One region of the Paramicrobacterium fandaimingii genome, then DNA from elsewhere that is predicted to be linked to it. Evidence: predicted binding sites of a transcription regulator. Region 1 holds the regulator's gene; each other region holds the start of a gene.

The links. The regulator HspR, encoded in region 1, represses chaperone genes until heat shock. The targets are predictions, from matches to a motif close to AAGTTGAGTCNNNNNGACTCAACTT.
Region 2: the regulator HspR is predicted to act here: its motif matches at 3,455-3,479, upstream of HCR84_RS17380 (Hsp20/alpha crystallin family protein).
Region 3: the regulator HspR is predicted to act here: its motif matches at 2,551-2,575, upstream of HCR84_RS10980 (ATP-dependent Clp protease ATP-binding subunit).

What each region holds. Positions count from the first base shown of each region.
Region 1 covers NZ_CP061170.1:2,925,835-2,932,533, reverse strand. The annotation lists gene HCR84_RS14140 (TetR/AcrR family transcriptional regulator) at 1-268, opposite strand, end outside; gene dnaK (molecular chaperone DnaK) at 489-2,348, shown strand; gene HCR84_RS14130 (nucleotide exchange factor GrpE) at 2,351-3,016, shown strand; gene HCR84_RS14125 (DnaJ C-terminal domain-containing protein) at 3,022-4,002, shown strand; gene HCR84_RS14120 (heat shock protein transcriptional repressor HspR) at 4,005-4,427, shown strand; gene HCR84_RS14115 (hypothetical protein) at 4,562-5,275, shown strand; gene HCR84_RS14110 (hypothetical protein) at 5,431-6,072, shown strand; gene HCR84_RS14105 (class I SAM-dependent methyltransferase) at 6,082-6,699, shown strand, end outside.
Region 2 covers NZ_CP061170.1:3,590,976-3,597,674, reverse strand. The annotation lists gene HCR84_RS17395 (HNH endonuclease signature motif containing protein) at 1-600, opposite strand, end outside; gene HCR84_RS17390 (stealth family protein) at 889-2,358, opposite strand; gene HCR84_RS17385 (MarR family winged helix-turn-helix transcriptional regulator) at 2,868-3,356, shown strand; gene HCR84_RS17380 (Hsp20/alpha crystallin family protein) at 3,494-3,934, shown strand; gene HCR84_RS17375 (J domain-containing protein) at 4,062-5,045, shown strand; gene HCR84_RS17370 (glycine zipper domain-containing protein) at 5,143-5,352, shown strand; gene HCR84_RS17365 (Ppx/GppA phosphatase family protein) at 5,414-6,352, opposite strand; gene iolC (5-dehydro-2-deoxygluconokinase) at 6,515-6,699, shown strand, end outside.
Region 3 covers NZ_CP061170.1:2,271,233-2,277,931, reverse strand. The annotation lists gene HCR84_RS10995 (VOC family protein) at 1-249, shown strand, start outside; gene HCR84_RS10990 (molybdopterin-dependent oxidoreductase) at 273-1,832, opposite strand; gene HCR84_RS10985 (mismatch-specific DNA-glycosylase) at 1,905-2,468, shown strand; gene HCR84_RS10980 (ATP-dependent Clp protease ATP-binding subunit) at 2,596-5,115, shown strand; gene HCR84_RS10975 (MFS transporter) at 5,180-6,568, opposite strand.

The DNA of each region.
Region 1 (6,699 bases):
CAAGTGCAGTCGTCGCCTGGTCAAGCGCCCGCTTCATCTCACTGAGGGCCGCCAGGCGAAGCACGTCGTGAAGTGAGTCGAAATGATAGTGCACCAGGCCCGATCGCACGCCAGCACGGTCGGCGAGAAGCCGGGTACTCACGGCATTCCAGCCGACCTCTCCAATGAGCGCGGTGGCGGCATCGAGCAACTTCGCACGCGCTGACGTGCCGCGCTCGGAGCTTGCTCTCGCAGAATTCGATGGAATTTGGTCATTCGCCTTGGACATATGCCCAAATTAGTCGATAGCGAGGCGCTCGTCAATGCATGAGGATCGTCATCCTGAAAGTTGAGCGTGCTTGGCTCAAGATTGGCTGGGAGAAATTGACACCGACATCGTGGTGAGTAAACTTGAGTCGCAGGCACTCAACTACGAATGCCTCGAGACTTTATCCCCCGCATCAGACGCACCATGCCATGAGACCTGGCTGGTCAGAAGGAGAAAACACATGTCACGTGCAGTAGGAATCGACCTCGGAACCACCAACTCGGTGGTGAGCGTTCTTGAGGGTGGCGAACCCACCGTCATCGCAAACGCTGAGGGCATGCGCACAACCCCCTCGGTTGTCGCATTCACCAAGGACAACGAGGTGCTCGTCGGCGAGACCGCCAAGCGCCAGGCTGTCACGAACGTCGACCGCACAATCGCATCGGTCAAGCGCCACATGGGCACCGACTGGTCGTTCCCCGTTGACGACAAGAAGTACACGGCCCAGGAGATCTCGGCTCGTATTCTGCAGAAGCTGAAGCGGGATGCCGAGCAGTACCTTGGCGACACGGTTACCGACGCGGTCATCACGGTTCCTGCGTACTTCAACGACGCGGAGCGCCAGTCGACGAAGGAAGCCGGCGAGATCGCGGGCCTCAACGTGCTGCGCATCATCAACGAGCCGACCGCTGCCGCCCTCGCCTACGGACTCGACAAGGGCAAGGAAGACGAGCTCATTCTCGTCTTCGACCTCGGTGGCGGAACGTTCGACGTCTCACTGCTCGAAGTGGGTAAGGACGACGACTTTTCGACGATTCAGGTGCGCTCCACCTCCGGTGACAACCGCCTCGGCGGAGACGACTGGGACCAGCGCGTCGTCGACTGGCTGATCACGCGCTTCAAGGAGTCGACGGGCGTCGACGTCTCGAATGACAAGATCGCCAAGCAGCGCCTCAAGGAAGCTGCCGAGCAGGCGAAGAAGGAGCTCTCCAGCTCGACGAGCACGAGCATCCAGCTGCCATACTTGTCTCTGACGGAGAACGGGCCGGCCAACCTCGATGAGACCCTCTCGCGTGCACAGTTTGAGAACATGACGAGCGACTTGCTCGAGCGCACGAAGAAGCCGTTCTCCGACGTCATTCGCGAGGCGGGAATCAAGGTCTCTGACATTGCGCACGTGGTGCTCGTCGGTGGGTCGACGCGTATGCCGGCCGTCGCCGAGATTGTGAAGAAGGAAACCGGTAAGGACGCAAACAAGGGCGTCAACCCCGATGAGGTCGTCGCTGTCGGCGCCGCACTTCAGGCCGGTGTTCTGAAGGGCGAGCGCAAGGACGTTCTGCTCATCGACGTCACTCCGCTGAGCCTCGGTATCGAGACCAAGGGCGGAATGATGACCAAGCTCATCGAGCGCAACACTGCAATCCCGACCAAGCGAAGCGAAACCTTCACGACAGCAGACGACAACCAGCCGTCTGTCGCTATTCAGGTGTTCCAGGGTGAGCGTGAGTTCACCCGCGACAATAAGAACCTCGGAACGTTCGAGCTGACGGGCATCGCACCGGCACCCCGCGGCGTGCCCCAGGTTGAGGTCACCTTCGACATCGACGCCAACGGCATCGTGCACGTGTCTGCGAAGGACAAGGGCACGGGAACCGAGCAGTCGATGACGATCACGGGAGGCTCGTCGCTCTCGAAGGACGACATCGACCGCATGGTGCGCGAGGCTGAGGAGAACGCGGCCGAAGACAAGCAGCGCCGTGAGCAGGCTGAGACGCGTAACAGCGCCGAGCAGCTCGCCTTCTCGATCGAGAAGCTCATCAAGGACAACGACGACAAGCTGCCAGAGGACGTCAAGTCCGAAGTGCAGGGTGACGTCGACTCGCTCAAGTCGGCTCTCGCCGGCGAGGACGAGGATGCTGTCAAGTCAGCCTTCGATAAGCTCAACGAAAGCCAGGTCAAACTCGGCGAGGCAATCTACTCGCAGGCGCAGGCCGAAGGTGAGCAGGCCCCGGCTGCAGGCGAAGAGCCCGCTGCCGAAGAGAACTCCGACGACGATGTCGTCGACGCCGAAGTTGTCGACGATGAGGACGAGAAGAAGTAGGAATGACTGACAAGAACCAGAACCCGGAAGAAGAACCGAGAGTCAACGACAAACGTCGCATCGACCCGGAGACCGGTGAGGTTCGTCAGCCTGAGGCGACCGCGGGGTCGGAGGCATCTGCCTCCGGCCCTTCGGCACAGGACGACGCTGCCGAGCAGGCCGCGTCTGCCGACGAGCTCACGGTCGACGACATTCTCGCCGCCGCTGATGATGACGCTCCTGGCGATGACGAAGCTGACGCCGAGAACGTGCGCGAGGCCGAGTTGCTGAGTGACCTGAAGCGCGTCAACGCGGAATACGCCAATTATCGTCGTCGTACGGAAGGCAATCGCGAGGCCGAGAAGGAGAGAGCAACGGGCAACGTGCTGAACGCACTGCTCCCCGTGCTCGACGACCTCGACCTCGCCGAGAAGCACGGCGATCTTGAGGGCGACTCCGCCTTTTCGCAGATCGCGTCGAAGCTGCGCCAAACGGTGGAGCGTCTCGGTCTCGCGAAGTTCGGTGCCGAGGGTGAGGCGTTTGACCACAATCAGCACGAGGCGATCTTCCAACAGCCGAGCCAGGACGTGGAGACAGAGACCATCGTCGACGTCGTTCAGACCGGATACTTTGTGGGAGACTCTCTGCTGCGAGCGGCCAAGGTGGTCGTCGCTGTTCCTGCCGAGTAGGTGCCATGGCCAGTCAAGATTGGTTCGACAAGGACTTCTACAAAGTTCTCGGTGTCGACAAGAGCGTGAGCCAGGCAGATCTCAAAAAGACCTACCGCAAACTGGCTCGCAAATACCACCCAGATTCACACCCGGGTGACGTCGCAGCTGAGTCGAAGTTCAAAGAGATCTCTGAGGCATACTCGGTGCTCTCCGACGAGGCGCAGCGCAAGGAATACGATCAGGTTCGCGCGATGGGGTCCGGCGCCCGATTCACGGCGCCGGGCTCCGGCGGCGGTAGCAATGGCGGCTTCGAGGACGTCTTCGGTGGAATGTTCGGCGGCGGAGGAGGCGGCGGCTACCAGCAGGCCGACTTCGACGACATCCTCGGCGGAATGTTCGGCGGGGGTCGCTTCGGGCAGCCGAGCGGTGGATACCGCGGCTTCGGCGGGCCGACGCCTGGGCGTGATGTGACAGCATCCACGACCCTTGACTTCATGACCGCCACCAAGGGTGACACGATCACTCTGCAGACGGCCGATGGGCGGCCCATCAAGGTGAAGATTCCTGCGGGGGTCTCTGATGGGCAGAAGATCAAGCTGCGCGGAAAAGGGCAGCCCTCACCTGATGGCGGCGAGCCAGGCAACATCGTTCTCACGGTTCACGTGCGCAAGCACCCCGTGTTCGAACGTGAGAACCTGAACCTGCGGGTGCGCGTTCCCGTGACTTTCGTCGAGGCGGCCCTCGGCGCGACGATCGAAGTGCCGACGCTTGAGGGTCCTCCCGTGAAGCTCAAAGTGGCTGCCGGCACGCCGAGCGGTCGTGTGCTCCGCGTCAAGGGCCGTGGCGTGGAGACGTCAAAGGGAAAGGGCGATCTTCTTGCCGAGATTCAGGTGGCCGTTCCGGCCCACCTGTCACCGGAAGCCGAAGCCGCGCTCAGGGCCTTCCACGATCTTGAGCCGGGCGAGAACCCCCGTGATGAGATTCTTGCGAGGGCACGAGGCTGACCATGGACGAGAACTCACCGATCTTCGCCATCGCGGTCGCCGCCGAGCTTGCGGGAATGCACCCGCAGACGCTCCGGCAGTACGACCGCATCGGGCTCGTGCAGCCTCAGCGAACGGCCGGTCGTTCTCGCCGCTACTCCATGCGAGACGTTGAGCAGCTGCGCGAAGTGCAGCGCCTCAGCGGCGAAGGCGTGAGTCTTGAGGGAATCGCCCGCATTCTGAGTCTCGAGAATGAGGTAACACGACTCTCCGGTCGTGTGCGCGAGCTCGAGAACGCTCTCGCGGACCAAGTGCTGAAGGCTCAGGGGCGGCGGGTTTTCGCCGCAGGCGAGCATGGCGACGTCATTCCTCTGAGAAGCGGAACACGCACGCAGAGGCGCACGGAAGTCGTCGTCTGGCGACCGCGCCGAAACGGCGACGTGTAGCAAAGCTCGCACAGCGCCGGCCACCGATACGCTCGGTGGCCGGCGCTGTGCCTATGGGGACGGGTACCACTTCCCACAGACAGTCATCCGCTCGTCTGCGACAGTGAGAGAACGAGCAGAACAGGAGCACGGTCGTGTCGAACCAGTACCCGGGTTACCCGCATCCGCCATACGGCCACGGTGCACAGGGGCCCGGCATGCCACCTGGCCCTCCGTATGCGCCGCTGCCGAATCAACCGTACCGCCCCATGGCTCGCACGCGTCCGCCACTTACCCGCACTCAGAAACGGGCAGCTCTTTGGTCGGGTGCCCTCGGATTCCCCATTATGACTCTGGGGTTCACAATCGTTGTGTGCGTGCTCGGGTGGTCGGCAATCGCGGGAATCATCGCCGGTGTGCTGTCACAGGCCGAGTACAAAGACAGTGACACTGTTGAGATCCTCGACTTTCTGAATGCGATGGGCGAGTTCTGGTGGGTCTTCGTCCTGGCTCTCGTCGTTGGACTGCTCATCTGGGGCGCCGGTTACGGATCGAGCATCGGCATCGCCAAAGCCGGACACATCAAAAAGGCAACGGGGATGACCTGGGCAGGGCTCGGGATCGCCAGCTTCGCGGGGATGATTCTGATGTGGCTTGGGCAGATCGTTCTCTCTGTCGGCGGATTCTTCGTCGCGATACTCAGTCAGGATTCTGCGGGCGTGAACGTCGTGATCTACGGGACAATCTACTGCGTGTTGAGCATCGTCATCTGGGCGGCCACCGGAGCGTTGAGCTGGTGGTGGATGGCGCACTGCATGCGTGACCGTCACCCGGCGCAACGGTACGCGGGAGAGCCGTACTTCATCTGACCTGGCACCCGGCGCGGGTTCGCCGGACGGCGCCATTGATTTCGTCGTCCACAGGTCGGCAGTCGGGTGCGGTTATTCACAAGGTGTTGATCTGCCGTGCGAGGCCGCTGCGCTGTTTGCAAAGGTGAGGTCCTACCGAAAAGGGAGGACTGCCGATGTCGAATGCCCACGATCCGCGCTCCGCGCCCGCGGCGTATTCGCCGACAGTGTGGCCCCCAGGTCGTTCGGTGCCACAGCGGATGCCGCCAAAGCTGCCTCTTTCGCAACGACAGCGCCTCAGCGCGCAGCTCGCCGGGGGTGCGACGTTTCTGTTCATCGGCGGCGGCGTGACGGTGCTTGTCGTCACCGTGTTCGGCGTGGTGTTGACATTGTTCTACGTCGGAGCATGGCAACTCGCGGTTGGAGCGGGCGAGGAATTCGTCGAGACAACGGAGACCCTCCTCTGGCAAGGAGCGGTCGTTGTCGGTCGATGCCTCCTCGCCTGCGGGCTCGGTTATGGGGCAAGCCTTCTCGCGCTCCGCCTCGGCAGGGTACGCCAGACGAACCTCACAACGCTGCTCGGGGCGGGCATCGCCTCGGTGGCGTGGTCGATCATGGCCGGAATCTTCGCGATCGCATACTTCTGGATCGGAAACGCGCGCTTGCCCTTGGCGGGCAGTCCCGATGCCGCGAGTCAGTTTCAGACGGTTCTCATCATCGGAATGGCGATCGCAAGCGGCGTCATCGTCGGCTCACTCAGTTGGTGGTTGGCCGCACACCTGCTGCGCTCGGCTGCCGGTGGAGCGCGCACGCCGTAGCCTGAGAACGTGACAGAGTTTTCGTTTGACGCGCTGCGTCGATGGCCCGACGTCGAAGCACCGAATCTCTCTGCGTCAGATGCGACAGATCGGCTCGTTCTCGACACGGCAGCGTCAGAGCTGGCGGATGCCGCTGTCGGCGACGTCGTGGCGATTGGGGACCGCTACGGTGCCCTCGCGCTTGGTGCGGCCGCGCTGCACGGCGCCGGCGGGATCCGCGTGCATCAAGATGGCCTATCGCAGGAGCGGGCCATCGCCGCGAACGCTGAGCGACTCGGGCTCAGCGACCGCGTCGAGCTGAGGCCCCTCGACGATGAGCTGGTGAGCGGCGCTCGCGTTGTTCTGCTGCAGCTTCCCCGGTCGCTCGACGCGCTCGACGAGATTGCCGGGTTGATCGCACGTTCGGCATCGCCGGATGCTCGCGTCTTCGCCGGCGGTCGGGTGAAGCACATGACCCCCGCGATGAACGATGTTCTCGGCACGGCGTTCGGCTCAGTGAGCGCGGGACTCGCCCGCCAGAAATCACGTGTGCTCACGGCATCCTCGCCTCGTATCGGCGCCCCGCAGCGGTGGCCGAAATCGCGCCGTCACGACGATCTCGGGCTGACCGTTTGGGCACACGGAGCC
Region 2 (6,699 bases), 670 kb from region 1:
GCGGGCCTGCTGCCGCACAGCATCCGCCGTGAACGGCACTTCACCGAACGCACCCGTCGCATTACCGATCAGCGTTTTCTCGGCCCAGTCGATCTGCTCGGGGGAAACCCGGGGCAGGACAGGTGCCAACGTGCTGGTGATCGACTCGGCAACATCAAGACCAATCGTGCCTTGGGCGAGCGCGTCCGCGGTCTGAGCGAACACCGGGTCGAGAGGCAGCCCGGTGTCTGAGACTCTCGGTGTTGTGTGTTTCGCGACTGTCGCGAACCGATACGCTGTGGAGTTCTTCGCCCCCGTGATCACCTCAAACAATGCTGTGGGGCTCTTCGCCCCGTGACGGGCAGCGAGACCATCAAACCCGGCATCCGTGTCAGACCGGCGAGCAATGTCGCCCACGTTGCCGACTTGCTGGCCCTCGATGATGCGGGAGATGTTGCTGAGAAGGCCCGTATAGGTCAACAGGGTATCGGCGGAAAGTGATGTCGGGTCGATCGAGGCCAGTTCTGCAGCATCGGCCAGAGTCTTCTCCGCGGCACGCACAGCGACAGCATCCGGACCCTCATTGGGTTCGAAACCAGGTGCTGCGACTGCTTCGTGCATGACCAAAGTATCGCAGGACCCACCGACACTCCCACCGACAGAACACCCGGTCAACCACCCATTGTGGATAACTCACCAAAGTTTCTGCCTGTGGACGAAGAAGCAATGCCACGGGCACTGCTGAGCCCTGGAAGGGAACGGTTGTGTTGAAGATGTTCCTGTGGGGCACACGCCGGCGCGTACTGCAGAAGGCTCCGGGTGATGCAGATTGACGACGTTCCGGTCGTGAATCCATTGCCACGCGCGAGAGAGAGGTTCTGGCGGCTGTCGACGTCATGTGCCGGCTGACTAGAGTTCTTCCTTCTCCCACGGTGCGGGGAATGGGAAGTACCGGTTGAGAAAGTTGAGCACTGCCCGAGTTCGCTCGGCGTCACTCAGCTCAGGGTGTGAACCGTCATTGAGGCAGAACATGTCTTGATCCCGTTTGCGCAGAAGGCGTTCCAAGGCGGGGACGGCGCTCTTCAGCGTCGTTTCGATGTACTTCACCTTCGCTTGCCGCTGCTCGACAGCACGCCCGGTCATGAGTGCGTAGTAGTGATAGAACGAGTTGGTCACGGAGATGTCGGTGGCGGAGCGAAACCGCGCGGCAGCGGTACGACGGAATTCGTCCGGGAACTCTCGCTCCATCTCGGAGAGAACGCTCACACGCAGCGGTGCGGCACAATGCTCGAGATGCCGCGTCGTCACCTTCCCAAATCGCGCGCGCAAGACTTCACGATTCACACGGGCGGCATTCTCGTGGCCGCTGCGCCCGGGATCGGTGTCTCCGAGTCCGATACGCGTGCGTGCTTCGACAAACTTGGTGACACCACCTGGTGAGAAGAAGAGATCGGGGCTTACAGTGCGTCCGAAGAACATGTCGTCATTGGAATATAAAAAGTGCTCCGCGAGACCGGGAATGTGCTGAAGCTGGCTTTCGACGGCGTGAGAGTTGTGTGTCGGAAGCACGCTCGGGTCGGCAAAGTGCTTCTCGGCCGGAACGAAGGTGACCTTGGGGTGGTGCTTGAGCCAGGCTGGTGGCGGGGAGTCGGAGGCGATGAAGATGCGTCGGACCCAGGGCGCAAAGAGGTAGATGCTCCTGAGGGCATACTTGAGTTCGTCAATCTGGCGAAAACGGGCGACGGAGTCGTCGCCCTCCCCCACGACAACGCCCTCCATCTGCTCTGCGCGCGCTTTTTGGTAATCGGCGCTTGACCCGTCGACCCACGAGAAGACAATGTCGATGTCGAACCCGACGTCACTCGCGAGTTCTGCGAACATGTTCTCGAGAGTCGGCCATTCCCTGCCGAAGCGCGTGACTGTCGCGATAACGGCTTCCGAGCGGTCAAGCTGCTGACGTGTGAGCGCGTTCGGAGTCGGCGCGACGATCGTCTGCTCTCCGAAACTCCAGAACTCCAGCTGCGGGGCTGACTTCGGCCCATAACGGAGTCGCCCGATCGGTTCGACGCGTGGCCGAAAGAGTCGGAGCACCTTGGCCTTCGGATCCGTCGAGAGTGCTCCGTCGGCGATGAGAAGGGCCCGAGCATCCTTGTCGACCGTGTAGAAGGGCGCGGCTGAAACGTCGTGGTTGTGCTTCTTCGGCAGGGTGAGCGCGTAGAACGGCTCATTGGCGAAGGCACCGGCGAAGGTCGCTTCAACTGCGCGGCGGTCGCGTCGATCAACGGCGATGGTCTCCTGGTCGTCTTCTCCGCGCACCAGGAGGTAGTCGATCTCCGCCTGCTCCAGTGCTTCTGCAATGGCGATGAGATCCGAGATCATCGCATCGCGAGGAGTGAACGTTCCCGTCGAGAGCGAGTAATAGCCTTTGCGGTGGACGACGTCGTCACGATCAAAACGCTTTCGGTCGTCAACTCGAATGACAGGCTCGTCTATCGAGAAGCGCGGCGCATCGTGGACGGGCTCAGGGGCTGTCGGATCTGCGGAGTCGCTCGCGTGCTCGCGCGACCGGAACGCTGTATCCGAATCCCGGTCAAACCGGGTGTCGTCTGATTCTCCCAATAGGCCCCCTTTTCATTCGCTAGTCTACGTCCACTGCCCACACGCGACGATGCCCGAGATCGGATGAATCTCGGGCATAATAACCAGTCAATAGAGTTACCGCATCGACTTCCCCATGGCGAATCCGGTTGTCCAGCTCACTCTCACCAGCGGCGAGAGTGAGCTGGAGGAAACCGAGCGACTCGAGGGAACCGCGTGTTCCCGTAGTTGTTGCTACAAGGAATGGAGCACGAACTACTTGTCGCATCAACTAAAGGTAGAATGGGGGTATGACAGAACCTCACTGGCTCTCGCCTGAGCAGCTTGCGGCGTGGACTCGACTCGTCGCGGTTGTTGAGCTGTTGCCCGGCGCTCTCGATACTCAGCTTCAACACGACGCCGATCTGACGCACTTCGAATACTTCACTCTGGCCATGCTCTCTGAGGCAGAAGGCCGGTCTTTGCGCATGACCCGACTCGCCTCGCGCACAAACGCGACGCTCCCCCGCCTGTCCCATGTCGTCTCGCGCCTTGAGCGGCGAGGCTATGTCAGGCGAGTCCCCGACGTCGACGACCGCCGCGCGATCAACGCCCAGCTCACAGACGACGGGTGGCAGAAGGTGCTCGAGACGGCTCCCGGTCACGTCGACACCGTGCGCCAGAGCGTGATTGACGCCCTAGACGAGCGTGACGTCGCCGACATGAGGCGCATTATGGCGAAGGTGCTCGACCGTCTTGACCCCGATCGTCGCTTCGGCATGACGACGGGGCCCATGTAGGTGCGAGTCGCCGAAGACTGTGCATGCCCGAGCGCATGTTCGCTGTCAGCGAGGCAGAAAAGTGAGCACACGGAATAGGTGCGTGCTCATCTCCGTTGCCGTTGAGTAATACACACTCAAGTTTTGGAGGTTACCTAATGACTGCAACATTTGACCCATTCCGCGAGTTCGCCTCGTTTGCCAGCGCATTCGCCGACTCGCCCGCTGGGCCGCGAAAGATGCCGATGGATCTGTATCGCGACAGCGACACGTATGTGCTCAACGCCGACGTGCCCGGGATTGACCCGGGATCGGTCGACATCGACGTGGACGGCCAGCTTCTGACCATTCGCGCGCAGCGCCCGGTGTCAGGCGGCGACGGTGTGAGGTGGATCACCCGCGAGCGGGGACCTGCGTCGTATCTGCGCCAGCTGAGCCTCGGACAGGGTGTCGACACCGAGAAGATCAGCGCGAGCTACGACAACGGCGTGCTGAGCATCATGATCCCCGTGAGTGAGCGCGCGAAGCCCCGCAAGATCGTCGTGAACTCGGCGAGTGCCGAACCGGCACCAGAGTTCGACGACGTCGCCGCGGCGTAAGCGAAGGAATGCGACGCGGCCGCCGACCGATTGGTCGACGGCCGCGTCGTTGCTGTGCGACCAAACTCATGGCCGACACAGCCTCTCGCGATAGTGTCTTTGGTCGTCCCCAATCTGAAAGCTCTTCATGACTGAAAGCCCCCTCGACGAGAGCGCGTATGACGTGCTCGGTGTTGACCGCTCAGCGAGTGATGCGGAGCTGCGGCGCGCCTATCGGCGCCAAGCACGGCAGACCCACCCCGATCTCGGAGGAAGCGCCGCGCGTTTCAACGCCGTGCAGCTCGCGTGGGAGCGCGTGGGAACGCCTGAAGCACGGGCAGAGTACGACAAGCGCTCGTCCGCCCGCCCGGCATCAGCCGCCGACACTGACGACGCAGACCACGTGTGGAGCACGGGGCGCACGCAGTCGACGCAGCGCGATTCTCGGCCGAAGGCGCGCATGTACGGGCATCCGGGTGGGCGAGCACGTGATCGCTTCACCACGCTGATGCGTGAGTGGGTTGGTCGCGGCACGGAGCCCGTTGACATCTATGACGAAGCGCTGATTCGCCGGGCACCGAGCGAGATCAGGCATGCGCTCGCCGACGCCCTCGCCGAAGAGGCGACAGCGCGCGCGCTCGGTGAGCTTGGCATGGGATACACCGTGTGGCACGGGGTCGCGACAGACCGAGGAAGCGACAAGTGGGTCGTCGATGCGGATGCTGCCGCGAGCGACACCCGCAAGATCGACCACGTCGTGCTGGGCCCGAGTGGCCTGTTCGCCGTGCAGTCGGAGGACTGGGGAGCGCCAGCGAAAGTGCGGCGCGGTGACCTCATCAGCGAGGGCTTGGCAAAAGGCGAGAAGCCCGTGCACGCGCTCGCCACCAGGGCGAAGGCGGTTGCGCGGGCGGCACGCGTGTCGTTCACCGCGCTGGTGATCGTGCTTCCGGACGACACCCTCGACGACGCGATAACGGCGCTGGGTCGCACACGCGGCATCGCGTCGTTTGCCGTGCAGCGTTCGGTTGTCGGGCACTTTCTGCGTGTCGGTGTTCCTGACGCAGCGAGGCCTGCGGGAACTGACATGTTTGAGGTGCGCACGCGTCTTCAGAACAGCATCCGTATGGTCTGATCTCCGTCGCGCGGTGGATGTCTCGCGGCTGGGCACGCGTCTAACCTGAGGGTGTGGCGGCCGCGTCGGTCGCCGCGGCGAGCAGGAGATGATGGTGATGAGCGAGCGCAAGGGTGGAATGAATCTCGGCGCCGGACTGGCTATCGGAATCGGCATCGGGGCGGCCCTTGGCGTTGCGATGGACAACATTGGAGCGGGAATCGCCATCGGCATCGCGCTCGGAATTGCTTTTGGGGCGGGCTTCAACAATCAGCCGAAGCGTGATGATTCCGGTGAGGGTTCTCAGCCGGAACGGCCAGGGAAGTGACGAACTCAGCTGCCTGGCGCGCTGAGCAATCGGCGACGGGCAGGGCGCGCACGGCCGCAGCTCAGTCCGCGAGCGAGAGCGCGACGCCGTCGAGAATGTCGTGCTCGCTCGTGACAACGGAATCGAGCGTGCCTCCAGCCGCCGTGACCGCCTCAACTGTGCGTGTCAGAACGGTGTTCCACGTGAGAGAGCCAGCGGCGATGACGTCAACGCGACCCGGGTGCATATACGGGAGCGCGGCCCTCTGGTCCCGTGGCATGCGCGCGAGGTCGTCGCACGCGTCGAGCATCGCCTGCATGCTCAGCCGGGTGCCGTTGATGGCTTCGGGGTCGTAGCTGTCGAGTCCGAGAGCATGCGCCGTGAGCGTTGTGATGGTTCCGGCAACACCGACGACTTCTCGCACGCGGCCGAGATCGACGGATGCTGCCGCCGCATCGAGTGCCGCGTTCACGTCGCCGACGACCCCGCTTCTCTCGTCGGAGGTCGGGGGATCGTGCGCGATATTGCGCTCGGTCATGCGCACGCAGCCGACGTTCATGGAGTACGAAGACAGCGAATCGCCGTCGCCGAGCACGAGTTCTGTCGACCCGCCGCCGAGGTCGACGACGAGACGGCCAGACCCTGGGGGCAGCACGCTCGTGGCGCCGCGAAACGACATCTCTGCCTCCTCGATGCCCGAGAGCACTTCGGGTTCGACGCCGATGATGTCGCGAACGGCATCGATGAAGACGAGACGATTCGCGGCATCCCGCGTCGCCGACGTCGCAACGAAGCGCACGCGTTCGACACCGTGCTCTCGGCACTGCGCCGCGTAGTCGCGGGTCGCATCGAGTGTGCGATCGAGGGCAGCATCGTCAAAGCGGCCCGTGCGGTCGACACCCTGCCCGAGACGCACGACCTCGAGGGTGCGCACGATGTCGGTGAGCTTTCCCTCTGCCACGTCGGCGATGAGCAGGCGGATGGAGTTGGTGCCACAGTCGATGGCGGCGACGCGAGTCATGGATGCTCCTTTACAGGGGAGCATCCTGCCTGGGAACTCCCAAACACCACCTTATTCCCGTGCCAATCACGTGCGGTGATCTGTCGCCTTGACGATTCATTTGTTAAGACAATAGGATGTAAGCAGGCTTGAGCACTTCACGAGAGAGCGATACATCGACGTATGACAACGCAGAACGACGCATTCGACCTCATCACCATTGGTCGAATCGGCACAGACATCTACCCGCTCCAAGACGGCGTGGGCCTTGAGGACGTCGAGACGTTCGGCAAGTATCTCGGAGGAAGCGCAACGAACGTCGCCGTTGCCGCGGCCAGGCACGGACTGCGCAGCGCCGTCGTGACCGG
Region 3 (6,699 bases), 650 kb from region 1:
GGCGCCGTGAGGGTGCTCTTCATTGAGGTGCCCGAGAAGAAGAGCGTGAAGAACCGGCTGCACTTCGACCTGCGGCCGACAGACGTCACGCGACGTGCGGAAGTCGATCGAGTGCGTGCGCTCGGAGCGACGCACGTTGCCGACTTCATTCGCCCGGATGGGACGGGCTGGGTGGTGCTTGCTGACCCTGAGGGCAATGAATTCTGCATCTTGACTGGTCAGCCCGAACTGGATGCCCTGGGACTCTGACGCGAACGCGGCACGAGGTTCGTCTACGCGACGTCAAGGCGCACGGAATCCCAGCCTTCTGCGCCATTGGGCGCGACGGGAGCGAACTGGCCACTTTGCACTGTTCCGTCTTTGTCCGTGGCGCGGGCCTCGATGACGTGCGCGCCTGACGAAGCATCCCAGTCGAGGGCCCACTGCACCCACGTGTCGTCAGAGATCGGCGCTGCGAGCCGAGCCGGCATCCACTCGCCCCCATCGATGCGCACCTCGACGGCCTCGATTCCGGTGTGCTGGGCCCAGGCGATGCCCGCGATCACAATCGTTCCCGAGTCGAGGGTCTGACGTGCGGTTGGCACATCGATGCGCGAACAGGTCTTGACCGGTCCTTTCGCTGACCAACCGCGATCCGTCCAGTATGCGCGTGAGCGTTCGTACGTTGTGAGCTCGAGCTCAACGACCCACTTTGTTGCCGAAACATAGCCATAGAGACCCGGAACGACCATGCGCACGGGGAAGCCGTGCTCGAGAGGGAGCGGCTCGCCGTTCATGCCGACAGCGAGCAGGCAATCGCGATCCGTTTCCTGAAGAACATCGAGCGGTGTGCCCGCCGTAAACCCATCGATGCTGCGCGAAAGCACCATGTTTGCTCCCGACTGAGGCTTCGCCCGCTCGAGGATCTTGTGCAGCGGATATCCGAGCCAGGTGGCGTTTCCCGTGAGGTCACCGCCGATCTCGTTCGAGACGCACATCAACGTGATGTTTCTCTCGGTGAGAGGCAACGCGAGCAGCTCGTCGAACGTGATCTCAAAAGGCTCCTCCACCATGCCGGTCACGCGCAGGCTCCAGTCGGAGGCGTCGATGCTCGGAACCTGCAGTGCAGTGTCAATGCGGTAGAAGTCCGCGTTCGGGGTGATGAGCGGCGTGATTCCCGGAACGTCGAGAGCAGCGCCGTCGGGAATGGCCGGTGCCGCGAGTGCAGGGGTGGGCAGCTTGATGGCCTTGCGAACCGCAGCAGCGGCGATCGTCGTTGCGTTCACCGTTCGCGCGCCGATTCCGATGACGGCCGCACCGACGGCTGTGCTCGCGATGTAGACAAAGAAGTCACGTCGAGACACTCCGCTGGCGCGCTGGTCGCCCTTCGCTGCGACGGTCTGGGCAGTTGCCGTCCACACACCAAGCTTCGTAACGATGCGGTAGAGCATCAGCGCGGCGCCCAGCATGCCGACGACGGAGGGAATCGCCCAGGAGGCGAGGGACTGCTCGCGGGTCGTCGCCGCGATCGTGGCAATGCCGCCGATGACGCCGAATGTGACAAGACCCCACGGCGCAGTGAAGAGCTGAAGGGCCCCGGCTCCCGCTGCAAGCGCAGTGAGGAGCACGACGATGAGCGTGAGCAGGAAGATCTTGTCGTTCGTTCCGAAGGCCGCAATGGCGAAGTCCTTCGCCCACGTGGGGGCGAGGTCGATCACGAGCGATCCGACGGCGATGAGCGGACTGCTGGCGGGAGCGATCACCAGCGCTATCGCCTCAGCAATTGCCAGACCAGCGGCGGCGCTGGCGACGCCAGCGAGAGCAGACCAGAACAGCTTCGTTTTCAACGTCACGACGCCACGATAGAACGAGTTGTCGCGAGTTCTCTGATCGGGGCCAGAAAACCTGCACTGGATAATGGCGTGATGAGGTTTACGAAAATTGAACTCGAGCAGTTCAGGGATGCCGTCATTCCCGACCTCGTCGCCGATGGCGTTCGACTTCTCTTTGTCGGAATCAACCCGGGGCTGTGGACTGCGGCGACGCAGACCCCCTTTGCGCACCCGGGCAATCGCTTCTTCCCCGCGCTGCGGGAGGCGGGCATCTACGATGCCGGACGATCGTTCTCGTCGGGATTCAACGACGCGGATCGGCGACGCTTCACGGATGCCGGTCTCGGCGTGACAAATCTTGTGAGGCGCGCGACGGCGCGCGCTGATGAGCTGTCCCGGCACGAGCTGCGCGAAGGCGCACATGCCCTCGAGGCGCGCGTTGCGCAGTGGAATCCTCGCGTTGTGGCAATGGTGGGTCTCACGTCTTACCGTCACGGGTTCGATCGTCCGAAAGCGCTCGCAGGAAAGCAGGAGGTGCTGTTGGGCGGGGCCGAGCTCTGGGTGCTTGCGAACCCGAGCGGCCTGAACGCCCACGAGACGGTGTCGACTCTCGCAGCCTCATACGCGCAGCCCGCGCGTTCGGCCGGCGTGGTCTGAAACTCGGCTGCACCAGAGCGCGTGGCTGGTTCGCTCGTGGAGAACACCGTTCACACGGGAATGAATGACCGCGCCCAGCGTTGCATTGAGTCAAAGGCACTCAAGTTTCAACCGGGAGGTCAGCACATTGGCTGCATACTTCGGACCCGTCGGCTCGGATCCTCGCTCATTCGATGAGTTTCTGGCTCGCTACCTGCGGGGCCAGCAAGCGGCACAGCCCAGTCGCTCGATCGATATCACCCGTCTGCTCAGCAGGCGAACGCACGACGTGCTGAACGTTGCCGCGCGATTCGCCATGGAGCATGGGCACGACGAGGTCGACGCTCTGCACATTCTGCGAGTGATGGCCGAGGAGTCGCCCGCGGCCGATGCCATTCGAGGCACCGGCGCCGATCCTGCGGCCGTCGCGAGGGCCGCAGAAGAAAGTCTGCCCGCTGCGCATGACGAGAAGAGGGAGCAGCTTCCCTCCCTGACATCGTCTGGCCGTCGTCTTCTCGTCGACGCGTACCAAGTCGCGCGCGGTTTTGGGTCGACGTACGTCGACCCTGAGCACCTGTTCCTCGCCTTCGTGCTGGGCGAAGACTCGCCCGCCGCCCGCATTCTGCAGAAGGTCGGCGTGACTCCCGCGGCACTGCAGGCCGTCGCCAACGGCGAGTCGCCTGCGGGCATCTCGACGGACGAGGGCAGCTCGACAGCATCCGAAAGCCCCATGCTTGAGAAGTTCGGCCGAAATCTCACCGAAGAAGCGCTCGCGGGACGCATTGACCCCGTCATTGGGCGCCACGACGAGATCGAGCAAGCCGTTGAGATTCTCTCGCGACGCACAAAGAACAATCCGGTGCTGATCGGGGAAGCGGGGGTCGGAAAGACTGCCGTCGTCGAGGGGCTGGCCCAGAAGATCGCTGCAGACGAGGTTCCCGTGCAGCTTCGGGGCAAGCAGGTGATCGAGATTGACGTTGCGGCCATGCTGAGCGGCACTCGCTATCGTGGCGATTTCGAGGAGCGCCTCACGACGGTGCTTGATGAGATCACCGCGCGCACCGATGAACTGATCGTCTTCATCGACGAACTGCACACGGTCGTCGGGGCCGGCGGCGGCGGTGAGGGCGGTATGGATGCCGGAAACATTCTCAAACCGCGACTCGCCCGCGGCGATCTTCACCTGATCGGCGCGACGACGCTGTCGGAGTACCGCGTCATTGAAAAGGACGCGGCGTTCTCCCGGCGCTTCCAGCCGGTGGTCGTGGGCGAACCGAGCATCGACGACACGGTGACGATTCTTGACGGGCTGAAGGACGCATACGAACAGTTCCACGCCGTGACGTACACCGACGAAGCGCTCCGCGCGGCGGTGCAGCTTTCGGCACGGTACATGACGGATCGCTTCCTGCCGGACAAGGCAATCGACCTCATCGATCAGGCCGGCGCTCGCAAACGGCTCGCCGATGGCGCCGCCGTCGACGTTGATGCGCTGGGCGACGAACTCAGCTCTCTGGAAGCGGAGAAAGCTGAGGCCGTTGAGCGTGAGGACTACGAGCAGGCGTCGCGCATTCGAGACAAGATCGTGGAGGCAGAGTCAGCGGTCACGGCTGCAGCAGACTCTGTGCGCCCGACGATCGAGCAGGCAGACATCGCCGCCGTGATTGCGAGGGCGACTGGGATCCCTGTGAATCGCGTGACTGATGTAGATCGTGGGCGGCTTGCACAGCTGGACGGTGACCTTCATAAGCGGGTCGTCGGGCAGAACGATGCGGTCGAGGCCGTGGCACGGGCTGTCCGTCGCAGCCGCACGGGAATGGGCGACGAGCGTCGGCCGGTGGGAAGCTTCTTGTTCCTTGGCCCGACAGGGGTCGGTAAGACCGAGCTCGCGAAGTCGCTCGCCACCTCTCTCTTCGGCACAGACGACGCCATGGTCCGATTCGACATGAGCGAATTCGGAGAGCGGCACACCGTCTCACGGCTGGTGGGAGCGCCCCCCGGATACGTCGGCTACGACGAAGCGGGGGAGCTCACGGAGCGCGTGCGCAGGCGCCCATACTCCGTCGTGCTTCTCGACGAGATCGAGAAGGCGCACCCGGACGTCTTCAACATGTTGCTGCAGGTGCTCGACGACGGCCGTCTCACGGACGGACAAGGGAGAACTGTCGACTTCAGAAACACCGTCATCATTATGACGTCGAACCTCGGGTCGGAATTTCTGTCGAGCAAGAGCGGACCGATGGGGTTCGTCGCAGACGGGCACGATGAGATTGACGTTCGCGCACGGGTCATGGGGCGCCTCCGCGAGTCCATGCGCCCCGAGTTCCTCAACAGGATCGATGAGATTGTTCTCTTCAGCAGATTGGGGCCCGAGCAGCTGAAGGAGATCGTCCGTCATCTCATCGCGAGTACCGAGCAGCGCGTGACGGCGCAGGGCCACGGGTTCGCAATCGATGAAGCGGCCATCGCGTGGATTGCGGAACATGGCTCCGAGCCGGAGTTCGGCGCACGTCCGCTGAAGCGGCTCATTCAACGTGAAGTCGACGACCGCATTGCCGGACTGCTTGTCGACGACAGTCTTCGAGATGGTGACGACGTCGAGGTGACTGTCGCGGGCGGTGAGATTGTCGTGCGTGCCCAGCGGCATCGCGTGGCTACTGCGGCATAGGCCACGAAGACGCCCGCGGCTCCGCTCGAACGACGAGCGGAGCCGCGGGCGCGTCAGTTACCCATTACTCCTTTGAACCGTCCGACCCGCCGACGACGGCGATTTCCGACGTGGGAATCTCCGAACCGCGAATGGAAGCGCCCGCGGTCTCCGGAACGAATTTGAGGGCGATGAGACCGACGATGCAGGCAGCCATCATGTAGAAGGCCGGAATGAGAAGGTTGCCCGTTGCATCGATCAAGCCCTCGTTCACCGCCGGTGCCGTACCGCCGAAAATCGCTGTTGCCACGTTGTAGGTGATGGCAAAGCCGGCGTAGCGCACCTGCGTCGGGAACATGGCGGGGAACGTGGCAGATATCGTCGACAGTTGGATCACGTAGAGGATTCCGAGGACGGCGAAGCCGATCAGCGCGCCGACGAACCCTGTTCCCATGAGCATGTACATGGGAATGGCTGCGACGATGAGTCCGATCAGCGACACAGCCCACATCGGTCGTCGACCGACTTTGTCGGAGATGCTGCCCGAGAACGGGATGATCGCCATCATGCACAGCTCCCCGATGATGATCAGAAGCAGGGAACCGTCCTTGCTCATGTTGATCTGCGTTTCGAGGTACGTGGGCATGTAGGTGAGCAACGTGTAGTTCGTGACATTCAACGCGACGACGAGTCCGCCCATCGCGAGCAGCGGACGCCAGTACCGCATCACGAGGTCCTTCAACCCGCCTGTCGCGGACTGCTCGAGCTGCTGGGTGTCCTCCATCTCGCGGAAGACAGGTGTGTCCTCCATCTTGCTGCGAAGATACACACCGATGAGCCCCATGGGGGCTGCGAGGAGGAACGGGATTCTCCAGCCCCAGGCCATCATGGCGTCCTCACCGATAATGAGGCTCAGCACCAAGACGAATGCCGTTCCGAGCACAAAACCGAAGAGGGTTCCGAACTCGAGGAAGCTGCCGAAAAACCCGCGCTTCTTGTCGGGGGAGTACTCGGCCATGAACGTTGCCGCACCGCCGTACTCGCCGCCGGTTGAGAAGCCCTGCACCATGCGGAGGAAGATCAACAGCCCTGGAGCCCAATAGCCGATGACGTCGAAATTCGGCAGTAGACCGATCACCGTCGTCGAACCCGCCATCATGACGATCGTCAAGGCGAGAACCGCTTTGCGCCCGAGCCGGTCACCGAGGGGCCCCCAGACGAGACCACCGAGCGGTCTCACCAGGAACGAGATGGCGAACGTGGCGAGTGCCCAGACGGTTCCTCCCGAGAAGAAGTTCGCCGTGATGTACGTGACTGCTACCGAGTAGACGCCGTAGTCGTACCATTCTGTCGCGTTTCCGATTGCGGATGCGCCGATCGCCCGCCTGATGGTTTTGCGACCTTCCGGCGAATCGACGCTCGGCGCCGAATACTCCGCCTCAGGTTCGCTGTTCTCCCCTGCATTCGATGACATTGAGATTCATCCCCTCTGCAACAACGTTCTGTGCGTGCCAGGTGGCAGTGGGGCAATCATGCCGCGCTTGACGTCATTTGTCACCCATTTCGACGCGGAAGTCGGTTTAAAACACCGGCGGTGGCAGCCCG